Regions from separate parts of the Caballeronia sp. ATUFL_F1_KS39 genome, predicted to be linked through region 2. Evidence: predicted binding sites of a transcription regulator. Region 2 holds the regulator's gene; the other holds the start of a gene.
The links. The regulator FliA, encoded in region 2, starts transcription of late flagellar genes. The targets are predictions, from matches to a motif close to CTAAAGTTTNNNNNNNNNNNGCCGNTA.

Region 1 (7,574 bases), on a different contig from region 2:
TTCGGCGCGCTGCTCGACGCCGCCGGTTTCGCCGCGCTCGCCTTCGTCGATGCGACGACGCCCACGGCCGCGCTGCTCGTGCCGTTCCTGCTGATTCCATCGGGGATGGGACTCGCGGTCCCGGCGATGACGACCGCGCTGCTCGGCACCGTCGGCCAGCCGCGTGCGGGCACGGCGTCGGCGGTGCTCAACACGGCGCGGCAGGCGGCGGGCGCGATCGGCGTCGCGGCGTTCGGCGCGCTCGCGGCTCATGGCGACGGCGCGGCGAGCGCGCACCAGATCGTCGATGCGGTGCGCTGGTCGGCGGCGATCTCCGTCGCGCTTCTGTTGTGCGCCGCGTTGATCGCGCGTCATGTGAACAATCCGGCGAGCGCGAACGCCGAAGAACGTGTTACTTAGAGACGGACGTCGGGAACGGCCGTTGCAACGCCCAGGTAAAGCCGCGAATCTTTTGAGGACAACACCATGTCGACAATGCCCCGCTCCCCCGAGGAGCCGCTCGAACCGGACCCGGACAAGCTGCTCGATCCCGACGCCGCGCCGAACCCCGAAGATCCGGACATGCCTGACGGCCCGGATTCCGCGACGCCGATGGTGCCCGCCGATCCGAAAAACGGCGAACCGCGCATGTAGAACGCCGGGCGGCCATCGCGCGCATAAAGCAATGCCCGCGCGGCCTTGAAAGCGGCGCGGGCATTCTTACTGATGCTCGTGGACGAAGAGCGTTACAGGCTAGTGGTCTGCACCGCGCCGGTTTCCAGCGCACGCTCGATGAGCGCTTCCTGCTGCGCCTTGCGAACGGCATCGGCGACGAGCGTATCGGGCGCTTCCACTTCGGCCTTGATCGCGCCGATGATGCCGTCCGCTTCGACGATCACGAGCGATTCCGCCGAATCCGCACGGCTGATGATGACGCGCAGCGGCCCGCCGCCCTCCGCGATGCTGGCGCAAAACTGCATCGTTTGCCCGCCGATCACTTGTTCGAATGTTTGAATCATCGCTGCCTTCCGCGTTGGTTGGACAAAAGCTGACACAGGCCGCGCGCCATGCGACGCGCAGCCTGCTTTCTCATTGATCCGCGCATGTCGACTAGGTTCAATTCTGTAAGCATGCGCGGCGCGACGCAAGCTCAACGTCTTGCGTCGGCGAGTTCGCGAAGGATGGCGGCGGTCGAATCGTCGGCGGGAAAGAAGGCTTCGATCGCAAGCTCCGACAACGTGATGTCGACGGGCGTGCCGAAAACCGTCGTCGTGCTCAAGAACGACAGCACGCCGTGCTGCGTGCGCAAACGCAAGGGCACGACGACGGGATCGGTCTCGCCGCGCGGCTCGTGGGTCGCGTGACGCGGCGCGGGATACGCCTCCAGTTCGGCCAAGAGCGCGACGAGCGTCGCATCGCCGGACACGTCGATTTGCCGGCGCAGGCGCGCGAGCAGATGCGCGCGCCACTCGTGCCAGTTGTCGATGGCATCGGCGAGACCTTGCGGATGCATCGACAGCCGCAGCACGTTGACCGGCGGCACGAGCAATTGCGCATCCGCCGATGCGACGAGCGGCGCGAAAGCCGCGTTGGCCGCGATCATCGTCCAATGACGATCGACCGCGAGCGCGGGATACGGCTCATGCCCTTTGAGCACGAGATCGACAGCACGCCTGGCAGCGGAAAGTTGCGGATCGGCCAGCGCGCGCTCGCGATAAAGCGGCGCATAACCGGCCGCGACGAGCAGCGTGTTGCGCTCGCGCAGCGGCACGTCCAGTTGCTCGGCGAGGCGCATCAGCATGTCCCGGCTCGGCAGCGAGCGGCCCGATTCGACGAAGCTCAGGTGACGCGTGGACACGTCCGCAACGCCTGCGAGATCGAGCTGGCTCATGCGCCTGCGCTGACGCCATTCGCGCAATAGCGCGCCGACGTCCGATCGAACGGCCGGATGTACGAGGGTCGAGTTCATGCGACCGATGTTAGACGAAACATGATCACGCGATCCATTACCTGCGAAGTAAGCGGCGCCACGAACGTAACATTTACGCCGCAAACATTTGCGAAGAAAAACTTGCGCGCGACACCCTAAATCTCCGGCACTTTCGCGCCGATAAGTCCAACAACAAGCGAACAATGCGTCGCGAGCCGTGCGCGTCTCAATCCCGAGCACGCACGGCCCGCGGCGCCCGGACTTTTGCGGAGAAATCATGTTTGTCATCATCGGATGGTTGTTGGTCATCGGCTCGGTGATCGGAAGCTTCGTCGGCGTCGGCGGCCACCTCGCGGCCCTCGTGCAACCGTTCGAGCTGCTGTGTATTTTCGGCGCGGCGATCGGCGCGTTCGTCGTGTCGAATCCGACCGCGACGCTCAAGAAAACGTTGCAATCGATTCCGAAGGCGTTCAAGGGCGGCGGCTACACGAAAGAGAAATATCTCGCGCTGATCGCATTGCTCTACGAACTGCTTCAGAAGGCGCGCAAGGAAGGCATGATGGCGCTCGAAGCCGATGTCGATGCGCCCGAGTCCAGCCCGGTCTTTCAGAAGTACGAGCACGTCATGGCCGATCATCATCTGCTCGACTTCATCGTCGACTATCTGCGCATGATGTCTGCGGGCAATGTCAACGCGCTCGAAATGCAGGATCTGATGGACGAAGAGCTCGACACGCACCACACCGAAAGCTCGATCGCCGCGAACGCCATTCAGAAAATGGCCGATGGCCTGCCTGCATTCGGTATCGTCGCCGCGGTGATGGGCGTCGTGCACACGATGGGCTCGGTCGGCGCCGCGCCCGCCGTGCTCGGCGAGATGATCGCGGGTGCGCTCGTCGGCACGTTCCTCGGCATTCTGCTGGCGTACGGCTTCATCGGCCCGCTCGCGGACCTGCTCAACGCGAAGGGCGCGGCCGAAGCGAAGCCGTTCCAGTGCGTGAAGTCCGTGCTGCTCGCATCGATGAACGGTTATGCGCCGACGATCGCGGTCGAGTTCGGCCGCAAGGTGCTCTTCACCGCCGATCGTCCGAGCTTCAAGGAACTCGACGACGCGGTTCGTGCCACCAAGATGCCGAAGGCGGCTTCGTGATGACATCGGGTACGCAAAGGACCAACGCACATGGCTGAGAAACCGTCACGCGATCCGCTGCAGTCCGTGCTTGCGCCGACTGTCGTCGTCAAGCGCAAGAAGAAGGCGCACGGACACGGCCATCATGGCGGCGCATGGAAGATCGCCTACGCCGACTTCGTCACCGCGATGATGGCGTTCTTTCTGTTGATGTGGCTGCTCGGATCGACATCGAAGTACGACAAGGAAGGCATCGAGCAATACTTCAATACGCCGCTTTCCGCATTGTTCGGCAACGATGGCGGCGCGTCGGCGCATACGAGCGTCATCGCGGGCGGCGGCAGGGATCTGTCGAGCACGCGTCCGGGTGAAGGCAACAAGACCCAGACGCAACCGGTGCCGCAATCGATCGCGCGCGCTGCCGTTGCGATGGACGACTTGCGCAAGCTGCAGCAGCTCAAGCAGAAGCTGATGGCGCTCATCGAGCAGACGCCTGCGCTGCGCGCGTATAAGGACCAGATTCGCATCGCGATCACGAGTGAAGGCTTGCGTATCGAGATCGTCGATTCGCTCAAGCGGCCGATGTTCGCATCGGGCAGTTCGAGACTCGAAAGCTATGTGACGACGATTCTGACGAACATCGGCGCATCGCTGAACGATGTCGATAACCGCGTGTCGATCGCGGGGCATACGGATGCGGTGCCCTATTCCGGCGGTCAGGCGGGCTATTCGAACTGGGAGCTTTCGAGCGAGCGGGCGAATGCCGCGCGGCGCGCGCTCGTCGCGGGCGGCATGAAGGAAAGCAAGGTGCTGCAAGTGCGCGGACTGTCCGACGTGCTGCCGCTCAACAAGGATGTCGTCGACGAGCCGACGAATCGGCGGATCAGTATTCTCGTGCTGAACAAGGCCGCGGAACAGGCGTTCTTCCGCGATGGCGGCAGAACCACGGTCGATGAAACGCGGCCTGTCGAAGCGGCGCTTCCCGCGCCGGTCTCGGTCAAGTCGGATGCGCCGGCGGCGGTGGTGAAGTAGACAGCGCTCGCGGCTTGACGAAGCGCCATGCACATCGAATCGTGCATGGCGCTTTTTCATTTCAGCCGAGCCACTCCGCGACCGTCTGCACCACGAGCCAGACGTTCGCCGCGCTGATGACCACGAACAGCGCCCACGCGACGAGCTTCATGAACGGCTTGTTCGCGAACGCTCCCATGAGGCCGCGATCGCTCGTCATCCGGATCAGCGGATAAAGCGCGAACGGCAGTTGCAGGCTCAGCACGACCTGACTCGCGACGAGCAGCTTGCCGACCGCGCCGTTGCCCATCACGTACACGCCGATCAACGCTGGCACGAGCGCAAGCGCCCGCGTGATGAATCGGCGCTGATAGCACGGGATTTTCAGTTGCAGGAACCCTTCCATGATGACCTGCCCTGCAATGGTCCCGGTGAACGTCGAACTCTGGCCCGATGCAAAGAGCGTCACCGCGAAGAGAATCGCCGCAAGCCCGGTTCCCACGATAGGCGCAAGCAGCTTGTACGCATCTTCGATCTCGGTCACTTGCGTGTGTCCCGTCGCGTGAAATGCCGATGCCGCGAGAATCAGGATCGCCGCATTGATCAGCAGCGCGAGAACGAGCGACACGATCGTATCGAGCCGCGAAAGATTGATCGCCGATGCAAGGCTCTTCGCATCGCGATTCACCACGCGCGTCTGCACGATCGAGGAATGCAGATACAGGTTATGCGGCATCACGGTCGCGCCGAGAATGCCTATCGCGAGATAAAGCGGCTCGCGATCGCTCAACGCGTGAATCGATGGCACGAGCCCGGCAGCAACCGAAGGCCAATGCGGTTTGACGAGCACGAGCTCGACGATATAACCGACGCCGATCGTCGCGATGAGCCCGAGCATGATGGCTTCGAGATCGCGAAAGTTCTTGCCTTTCAGGCCCAGCACGATGAGCGTATCGAATGCGGTGAGCACCACGCCCCACATCAGCGAAACGCCGAACAGCAAATGAAACGCGAGCGCGCCGCCGAGCACTTCCGCGAGATCGCACGCGATGATCGATAACTCCGCGAGCATCCATTGCACGTTCGCGACCGGTTTCGCGTAACGCTCACGCGATAGCTGCGCGAGATCCTTTCCCGTGACGATGCCAAGGCGCATCGAAAGACATTGCAGCACCATCGCCGCAAGACTCGACAACACGACGACAAAGAGCAGGCTATAGCCGTAGCGTGAGCCGGCTTCGATATCCGTCGCCCAGTTGCCCGGGTCCATATAGCCGATGGAAATGAGCAGGCCCGGCCCCGCGAATTGCAGGAGCTTCTTCCATAGCGGCGCGCCCGGCGAAACGGCGACGGAGCCTTTGACTTCCGATGGGCAAAACGGCGCGGTGGCCGTGGTCGGCAGATTGAACGGCAATTTATCGAGTCCTGATGGGATATCGGGGACAACATCCGCGAACGATGTTGTGCAGGTAGCTTACAAGGCGCGTCTCGCGGGCGAGTCTATCACCGGCTGCGCGCATTCACAGACAGCCCCAATCTGACCAAAGCGTCATCTCATCGCCAGCATCTCGTCACGGTACGACAAATAGAATTCAGTGGTGGCTGTAGCGAGCGTGCCGACGCTGCATATCGCGCAACCGCACGTCCCGTTCATTTTTACCCGCATGAGGAGTGCGCCATGAAACTAGTCACACGCATCGCTGTAATCGCCCTTGCTGCCGCGCCGCTCGCCGCGCTCGCACAATCCGAAGGTCTCACGCGCGCGCAGGTGAAAGCGGATCTGCAACGCGTCGAACAAGCCGGCTATAACCCGTCCGAGCGCGATGCGTTCTATCCGAACGACATCCAGGCAGCCGAAGCCAAGGTCAGCGCGCAAAGCGCATATGGCTCGTCCAGCGACGGTTCGTCGTCTTCGGGACGCACGATGTCGACGACGCCGCTCGGTCAAACCCCGCAGTAACGCACGCTCATCGAACGAGACACGCGCGGCCTTCCGCGCCGTCTCGCTCGCGTCCCTTCGAAGCGCGTAACCCGCGCTCGCGCTTCGCTATTCCCCGCTGTCCGATGCGAATGCTCCGCCCTACCATGGGCTTTCGCAAGCTTGCTTTCAAACCGCCTTATCTGACATCGGCGCCATATTCACGTCATATTGTCGTTGGCACCCGGCCACTACCATAACGACACTGATGGCGAACCGCACGCCCCGCTCCGTCATTGCGTCCCGCGCGTTGCATTCGCCTCATTCGCAGCGCCCTCTCCCAGCTTCTTCCGAACGACTCAATGTGGATAGTCAACGTTGCGCTTAAGCGGCCATACACGTTCATCGTGATGGCCATCATGATCCTGCTGGCGACGCCGTTCGTCCTCATGACGACGCCTGTGGACGTGCTTCCCGAAATCGACATTCCGGTTGTCAGCATCATCTGGAACTACACAGGCCTTTCCGCGCAGGACATGGCCAATCGCATCACGTCGGTCAACGAGCGCAGCCTCACGACCACGGTGAACAATATCGAGCACATCGAGTCGCAATCGCTGCAAGGCATCGCGATCATCAAGCTCTTTCTGCAGCCCACCGCGAACATCCAGACCGCGATCGCGCAAACAGTGGCCGTCGAACAGGCGCAAGTGAAGCAGATGCCGCCGGGCGCGACGCCGCCCCTCGTCATCAGCTATTCGGCGTCGAGCATTCCGGTGATTCAGCTCGGGCTTTCGAGTCCGAAGCAATCCGAGCAGGACCTGAACGATACCGCGCTCAATTTCTTGCGCCCTCAACTCGTGACGATTCCGGGCGCGGCCGTGCCTTATCCGTATGGCGGCAAGACGCGCCTCATCTCCGTCGATCTCGACACGCGCGCGCTGCTCGCAAAAGGACTCACGCCGACCGATGTCGTCCAGGCCGTCAACGCGCAAAACCTGATCCTTCCGACCGGCACCGCAAAGATCGGCCCGCGCGAATATACGGTCGACATGAACGGTTCGCCCGCGACCGTCGCGGGCCTGAACGACATTCCGGTTCGCACGATCAACGGCGCGACGACCTATCTGCGCGAAGTCGCGCACGTCCGCGACGGCTTCTCGCCGCAGACCAACATCGTGCGTCAGGACGGGCATCGCGGCGTGCTGATCTCGGTGCTGAAGAACGGCAACGCGTCGACGCTGTCCATCGTCAATACGTTACATGATCTCTTGCCGCAAGCGCGGGCGTCGCTGCCTTCCGATCTGAAGATCAGCGCGCTCTTCGATCAGTCGGTGTTCGTGAAGGCCGCCGTGCAAGGCGTCGTGCGCGAAGCGCTCATCGCCGCCGCGCTCACCGCCGCGATGATCCTGCTCTTTCTCGGCAACTGGCGCAGCACTTGCATCATCGCGATCTCGATACCGCTCTCGATTCTCTCGTCGCTGATCGTGCTGCATGCGCTCGGGCAGACGATCAACATCATGACGCTCGGCGGCCTCGCGCTCGCAGTCGGCATTCTCGTCGACGATGCCACCGTCACGATCGAGAACATCGAGCGTCATCTGCAC
Region 2 (7,574 bases):
GCGCCGCGCAGAAGATCAACGCGAGCGCGCCGCACGCCGAAGCAGCCGAGGCGAACGCCGCGCCGGCATCGAAGGAACACGCATTCGATGGCTTGCCCGCGAACGCGGCGGCCGTCGTCACCGAAGCGATCCGCACGCGCATGGAGCAGGTCGTCAACGAAACGGTGATGAACGAGCTTTCGTCGATGCGCTCGATGATGGAAGAGCACTTCTCCGGTCTCATGTGGGGCGAGCGCCAGCGCCGCAACCCGACGGGCGGCGCGCTCACGAAGCGTTTGTTCGCCGCCGGTTTCTCGGCGCAGCTCGTCCGCATGATGGTGGACAACATGCCGGAACTCGAGAGCGTCGAAGGCGCGCTCGAGTGGGTGCAGCAGGTGCTCGAATCGAACATTCCGGTGATGGACAGCGAAGACGCGCTGATGGAACGCGGCGGCGTGTTCGCACTGATGGGCCCGACTGGCGTCGGCAAGACGACCACGACGGCCAAGCTCGCCGCGCGCTGCGTGATGCGCTTCGGCGCAAGCAAGGTCGCGCTGCTCACGACCGACAGCTACCGTATCGGCGCGCACGAGCAACTGCGCATTTTCGGCAAGATTCTCGGTGTGTCGGTTCACGCGGTGAAAGACGGCGCGGACCTGCAACTCGCGCTTTCGGAACTCCGCAACAAACATATCGTGCTGATCGACACGATCGGCATGAGCCAGCGCGATCGCATGGTCTCGGATCAGATCGCGATGCTGTGCGGCGCGGGTCATCCGGTGCAGCGCATCCTGCTGCTCAACGCGACGAGCCACGGCGACACGCTCAACGAAGTCGTGCAGGCCTACAAGAGCGCGGCGGACCAGCCGCCGCTCGCGGGCTGCATCCTGACCAAGCTCGACGAAGCGACGAATCTCGGCGGCGTGCTCGATACGGTCATCCGCTACAAGCTGCCGGTGCATTACGTGTCGACCGGTCAGAAAGTGCCGGAGAACCTGTACGTCGCGACCAAGCGGTTTCTCATCAAGAGCGCGTTCTGCATCCCGCGCGACAACTCGCCCTTCGTGCCGCAAGACGAAGAAACGCCTGCGCTGCTGTCCGCGTTGTCCGCGCGCGCCACGACCGAACTGCATGAGGTGCACTTTGGATAAGTTCGTGCTCGACCAGGCGGAAGGCCTGCGACGGCTCCTTACGCGCGCCGGTTCGCGCGTGGTGGCGGTCGCGGGCGGACCGGCGGGCATCGGATGCACGTCGGCGGTGGTGAATCTCGGCGCGGCGCTTTCCATCCACGGCAAGGACGTGCTCGTGATCGACGAGCACCGCAACGCGGGATCGGTGAGCCGTCTCGTGGGCACCGAAGACGCGGGCGCGCTCGCCTCGGTGATGTCGGGCCGGCGCATGCTCGGCGATGCCGTCGAGCGCACGCCGTTCGGCTTCTCGCTGATGGCCGCGCCGCGCGACGAACGCATCGTTCACGATGCCGCGCAATGCCGCGCGCTGCTCGACGGTCCGGCGGACATCGTGCTGATCGATGCGCAACTCGATCGCCACGGCGCGCTGTCGACGCTCGCGGCGCAGGCGCATGACTTTCTTATTGTGACGCGGGTAGCCGCGTCGGCGATCACCGAGGCGTATGCGTGCATGAAACGACTGCACTACGCCCATGCGATCGGCCAGTTCCGCGTGCTCGTCAATCACGTGCAGAACCCGGCCGACGCGGCGGTCGCGTTCGACAACCTGTCGGGCGTCGCGAGCCGGTATCTGGCCGTGTCGCTCGTGCAGGCGGGATATGTGTCCGAGGATGCGCGCGTCGCTCGGGCGATGGAACTCTCACGCTGCGCAGTCGAAGCGTTCCCGGCCACGGCCGCGGCGCGCGACTACCGCGCAATCGCGGCGGAGCTCCTGCACTGGCCGATGCGCCCCGCGCCTTATATGCGCGATGCGGGCGGCCAGGCCGACGCGCGAAATCCGGTTAGCGACTCTGTACAGGGCGCGCGGGAGGCGTCGCATCGTGCGGCTGCGCTTCACGACTTTGCATTGAGCAGCACGGCGTCGATGTGATCAAGATAGGTGACCAAGATGTATAACGCCCAAGGCAAACTCTCACAGTCGGAAGTGCTGACGAAATACGCACCGCTCGTTCGACGGCTGGGGCTTCAACTCGTCGCCAAGATGCCGGCGAGCGTCGATCTCGACGATCTCATTCAGGCCGGCATGATCGGCCTGCTGGACGCGGCGAGCCGCTACAAGGAAGATCAGGGCGCGCAGTTCGAAACATATGCGAGCCAGCGCATCCGCGGCGCGATGCTGGATGAGCTCCGCGCGAACGACTGGCTGCCGCGCAGCATGCGCAAGACGTCGCGCGAAGTGGAATCGGCGGTGCACAAGGTCGAGCAGAACCTCGGCCGCGCGGCGAGCGAGCAGGAAATCGCCGAGCACATGAAGATGCCGCTCGACGAATATCAGTCGATGCTTCAGGACTTGCACGGCAGCCAGCTGATCTATTACGAAGACTTCGATCGCTCCGCCGACGACGAGCCGTTCCTCGACCGCTATTGCGTCGATCGTTCGGATCCGCTGTCCGCGCTGCTCGACGACAGCCTTCGCGGCGCGCTGATCGAAGCCATCGACAAGCTGCCCGAGCGCGAGAAGCTCCTGATGAGCCTCTATTACGAACGCGGCCTGAACCTGCGCGAAATCGGCGCGGTGATGGAAGTGAGCGAGTCGCGCGTGTGTCAGTTGCACAGCCAAGCGGTCGCGCGTCTGCGCACGAAGCTGCGCGAGCAGGCGTGGACGAGCGTCGAGGCCTGACGTTCCCTAGCTGATCTCGAAGTCCCGCGTCTCGGCGAAGACCGTTTTCCCTTCGCCGAGACTTTTCGCGCGGTACATCGCGCGGTCGGCGGCGCGCAGCACGGCGGTCATGCCGGTTTGATGCGCGGACGCCGCGCTCGAAAGCAGGCATGCGCCGATGCTCGCCGATACCGACACCGGCCGCTCCTGCACCGACGTAATTTCGCCGAGCGCCGAATGGATGTTGTCGGCCACCGACAACACGGCGTCGCGGTCGCGCATCTGATGCGCGAGCACGACGAACTCGTCGCCGCCCAGACGCGCGATGGTGTCCGACTTGCGCATGCGCTTCGCGAGCGAGTCCGCGAAGGCTTGCAGCAGCAGATCGCCGACGGCGTGACCGTAGGTATCGTTCACTTCCTTGAAGCCGTCGAGATCGATCAGAAGGAGCGCGGTGGCGTGATCGCCATTGGCTTCGGGCGCGTTCATCGCGCGATCGACGACTCTTTCCAGCGCGTACCGGTTCGACAGACCCGTGAGCGGATCGGTCGATGCCTGACGCGCTAGATCGCGATTCGCGTTGCCGAGCCGATCGACGAGCACGCTCAGATACACCGATGCGCCGAGTACGCTCAGCGCGAGCCCGATCGCGGCGGGAAGATTCTCGTGCCACCACGGCTGCCAGACGGCCATCGCCGTGACGATGATGAGCGCCGTCGCGCACGATACGGCGAGCGTGCGCTTGCCGTATCGGCATCCCGAACCGATCAGAAACCAGAACATCACCCAGAGAAGCGGCAGCGCCGTTGCGCCGCCCGCGGCGAGCGCGAGCCCGAGGATCGTCTGATCGGCGATGGTCGTGACGGTCAGGCGCGCAACAGAAGGCGCGCTCATGCGGCTGACGATCAGAAGCGTGATCGCCCCATAAGACACATAGAGCGCGACGAGGCGCGTGGTCAGGAAGGCATCGTGTGAAGGGCGGAGCCACGCGAAAACGCCGTAAGCCAGAAGAACCACCGCTCCCATCCAGACCCGCAGCGTGGCCTGCTCGCGTTCCGGATTCCGGTGTTCGGACCATGCGAAGGCATAAGTCCGGCGTGCCGGTTGATGCGCCTGCTCCATACTGAACCCCTGGATGGTGATTTCTTTCTTTTATCTTGCTGCCAAGTACTGCGGCCCCGTCGCATGGCATCGGCTGAATGGAGTGGTATCGAGTTGCACCGAGCGAGCGATCCGCTATTTTGCAACGTTTTGCGAAGACGCTGTGTTTCGTGTAAGAACAGCTTAAGAACGTCCATTTCTCATTCACGGCGATGCGCGACGAATCCATTTCTTTGGCTGCCGAATGGCTGCCCGTTTGCAATAGCGAAGACGTACCGGAAGGCGGCGCGCGCGGATTCATCGTGGCCGATGAGCGGATCGTCGTGTGGCGGGACAGCATCGGCGCGGCGCATGCGTGGCGCGATTACTGTCCGCATCGGGGCGCGCAGTTGTCGCTCGGGCATGTGATGCGCGATCAGATCGTGTGTCCGTATCACGGCTGGAGTTACGACATCGAAGGACAGTGTTTGCGGATTCCGTCGAATCCTTCATTGCGTCCGTCGAAGCGCGCGTGCGCGACGACTTTCGTTTGCGAAGAGAAGTACGGCCTTATCTGGATGTGTTTCGGCGAGCCTGCGTATGCGCTCGATTTCTTTCCCGAAGCCGCGATTCCCGGTGGCCGGCGCATCAATCTCGCGCCGCAGACGGTGAGGTCGTCGGCGCCGCGCGTCGTCGAGAATTTTCTGGACATGGCGCATTTCTCGTTCGTGCATGCGGGGATTCTGGGCGAGGACACGCATACGGAAGTGCCCGATTACGAAGTCGTCGCGAGCGATGAAGGTCTGGAAGCGCGGCAATGCCGATACTGGCAACCGGCGGGAATGCCGGGGCAGGGCGGCGGCGCGATGATCGATTATGTGTATCGCGTGAAGCGGCCTTTGATCGCGAAGCTGACGAAGATGGCGTCGGGCGGGCAGGGCGCGCTGCATATCATGCTGGCGGCGTCGCCGGTGACGCAGACAGAGACGCGCGCGTGGCTCGTCTCGATTCACGAGGATGATTCGACGCATTCCGATCGCGAGCTATACGACTTCAATATGGAGATTTTGATGCAGGACACGCCGGTGGTGGAGTCGCAATGGCCGCAGCGCTTGCCGCTCGATCTCGATGCGGAGTTGCATCAGAAGTGCGATCGGATGGCGGTGGCTTATAGGAGGTGGTTGGCGGGGATGGGGTTTGGTTGGGGGACGACGACGGCGAATCGCGACGGCGGACTCGAGTAGTTTCGACTGCGACGGCTGTCGAGTGGAAACGCTTGGCGCGCCCGGCTGGGATCGAACCAGCAACCCCTGCCTTCGGAGGGCAGTACTCTATCCATTGAGCTACGGGCGCATCGGAGAAGGGCTTGCGGAAGAACTACACACGCCGTAAGACGGCTGCAAGGCCCATGCGAATCCGAGAGGATACCTGTTTTCCGTGACGCCGTCCATTGTGCGGGACCGGACGCCCTGCGCGGAACGAGTCACAAAGCATCACACGATTCGGGTAAACGCCCGCTTCGCCGCCCCGGCCACCCCGCGCCGACAGTTAAGCGTTCCGTCTATAATCGACCGTGCCTTTCCCCAAGGCGCGCCTAGCGCACTGCCGTAGCTGTCACGCTGTCACTGAACCGACTCACACCAAAAAACGGGAGACGAGACAAGCATGAGCGAAGCACCCCACGGAGCCCCGATCAAGACACCCGGCCAACTCATCGCCGCGGTCATCGCGGGATTCGGCATCCCGGTCGCCATCATCATCCTGCTCGCGGTGTACGTGAACAATTCCACGCGCACCGGCGCCGGCACGGACATCGAGCAGTCGGTCAACGCGCGCATCGCGCCCGCCGCACAAGTCGATGTCCGCGACGCCAACGCGCCGCGCGTCTACAAGTCCGGCGAGGAAGTCTTCAAGGCCGTGTGCTCGGCCTGTCACGCGACAGGCACCGCCGGCGCGCCCAAGTTCGGCGATGCCGGCGCATGGGCCCCGCGCATCGGCGAAGGTTACGACACGCTGCTGCACAACGCGCTCAACGGCAAGGGCGGCATGCCCGCGCGCGGCGGCACCAGCCCCGACGATTACTCCGACTTCGAAATCGCGCGCGCGGTCGTCTATATGGCGAACGGCAGCGGCGGCAAGCTCGCGGAACCGGCGCAACCGGCATCGGGCGCCGCGGCTGCATCGAGCGCGGCAGCGCCCACCGCAGCCAGTTCGAACGAAAATGCTCAGGCCGCCGCAGCGGTCGCGGCGCTCGCATCGGTGCCGGCGGTTGCATCGGCGGCGCCGGCCGCGGGCGCGCAAAGCGCCGACGCCGCTCAGGCGGGCAAGGCGCTCTACGAGCAGGTCTGTCAGGCGTGTCACGCGGCGGGCGTGCTCGGTGCGCCGAAGTTCGGCGACAAGGCCGCGTGGGCGCCGCGCCTGAAAGAGCCGATGGACACCGTCTACAACTACGCGCTGCACGGCAAGGGCGCGATGCCGCCAAAGGGCGGATCGAACGCATCGGATGCAGATGTGAAAGCCGCCGTCGATTACATGGCGAACGCGGCGAAGTAAGCGAAAAAAACCCCGCGCGAGCGCTCGGCGCGAGCGGGGTTTTTCATCAGCAAGACGGCAAACCGTTCACGTCTTCTGCAACATCGCCTTGAGCATCGCCATGCGATCTTTCGGCGACAAAGGCGCTTCTTCGGCCGTCGGCGGCGGCGCATCGTCGAGCAGCATCTCGGGGATGAACCGCGACGGCTCGCACACCACCGTCTCCCGCGCGCGCTTTCTCTTCTTGCACCAGTTCAGATGCAGACTGCGCTGCGCCCGCGTGATCGCGACATACATCAGCCGGCGCTCTTCCTCGATGCGCGAATCGTCGACGGGCGCGTCGTCGTCCGAACTGCCGCGATGCGGCATGATGCCTTCCTCGACGCCCACCAGAAAGACGTGTGGATACTCCAGCCCCTTCGACGCATGCACCGTCGACAGGCGCACTGCATCCGGGTCTTCTTCCTTGCCTTCGAGCATCGACATCAGCGCGACGGTCTGGATCAGGCCGAGCAGGTTCTTGCCTTCATCGGCGAAACCGTCGGCGGTGTCGAAACCGGTCTGCTCCGCGCCCGGCGCGGCTTCCGGCTTCGTGCCCTTGCGCTTCAGCCATTCGAGAAATTCGAGCACGTTCTGCCATTTCGACTGCGCCTGGCGCTCGTCGTACGCGTCATAGAGATACGACTCGTAGTGGATGGCTTCCATCATGTCGTCGAGAACTTCGGTCGCGGGATCGCGCGCGGCGCGGTCCGACAGACGCCGGATCCATTCGCAGAACGTGCGCAGCGGCTCGACCTGCCGCGCCGACAGACGCGCCTCGATGCCGCCCATGAACACCGCCTCGAACAGCGACACCTTCGCCGCGCCCGCGAATGCGCCGAGCGCTTCGAGCGTCGTGTTGCCGACACCGCGTCGCGGCGTGGTGATCGCGCGGATGAAAGCGGGATCGTCGTCGGGATTGGCGATCAGCCGCAGATACGCGATCAGATCCTTGATCTCGGCCTTGTCGAAGAACGATTGCCCGCCCGAGAGCACATAAGGAATGCGCTCGCGCCGCAACACCTGTTCGAAGATGCGCGCCTGAAAGTTGCCGCGATAGAGAATCGCGTAATCGCGAAACTGCGTGCGCCGCTCGAACTTGTGCGCCGACAAGCGAAACACGACGGATTCCGCCTCGTGCTCTTCGTCGTTGC

Region 1: a site for FliA is predicted at 2,066-2,092, ahead of motA (flagellar motor stator protein MotA). Genes of this name have one in related genera too.

What each region holds. Positions count from the first base shown of each region.
Region 1 is NZ_JALQDZ010000035.1:222,436-230,009, reverse strand. Features, by position in the region: gene NCR93_RS16165 (MFS transporter) at 1-399, shown strand, start outside; gene NCR93_RS16160 (hypothetical protein) at 466-633, shown strand; gene NCR93_RS16155 (hypothetical protein) at 726-998, opposite strand; gene NCR93_RS16150 (helix-turn-helix domain-containing protein) at 1,130-1,948, opposite strand; gene motA (flagellar motor stator protein MotA) at 2,187-3,059, shown strand; gene motB (flagellar motor protein MotB) at 3,090-4,070, shown strand; gene NCR93_RS16135 (Nramp family divalent metal transporter) at 4,132-5,463, opposite strand; gene NCR93_RS16130 (DUF4148 domain-containing protein) at 5,728-6,009, shown strand; gene NCR93_RS16125 (efflux RND transporter permease subunit) at 6,330-7,574, shown strand, end outside.
Region 2 is NZ_JALQDZ010000025.1:124,572-132,145, reverse strand. Features, by position in the region: gene flhF (flagellar biosynthesis GTPase FlhF) at 1-1,130, shown strand, start outside; gene NCR93_RS13475 (MinD/ParA family ATP-binding protein) at 1,123-2,040, shown strand; gene NCR93_RS13470 (RNA polymerase sigma factor FliA) at 2,059-2,790, shown strand; gene NCR93_RS13465 (GGDEF domain-containing protein) at 2,797-3,891, opposite strand; gene NCR93_RS13460 (Rieske 2Fe-2S domain-containing protein) at 4,104-5,093, shown strand; tRNA gene NCR93_RS13455 (tRNA-Arg) at 5,127-5,202, opposite strand; gene NCR93_RS13450 (c-type cytochrome) at 5,515-6,402, shown strand; gene NCR93_RS13445 (UvrD-helicase domain-containing protein) at 6,469-7,574, opposite strand, start outside.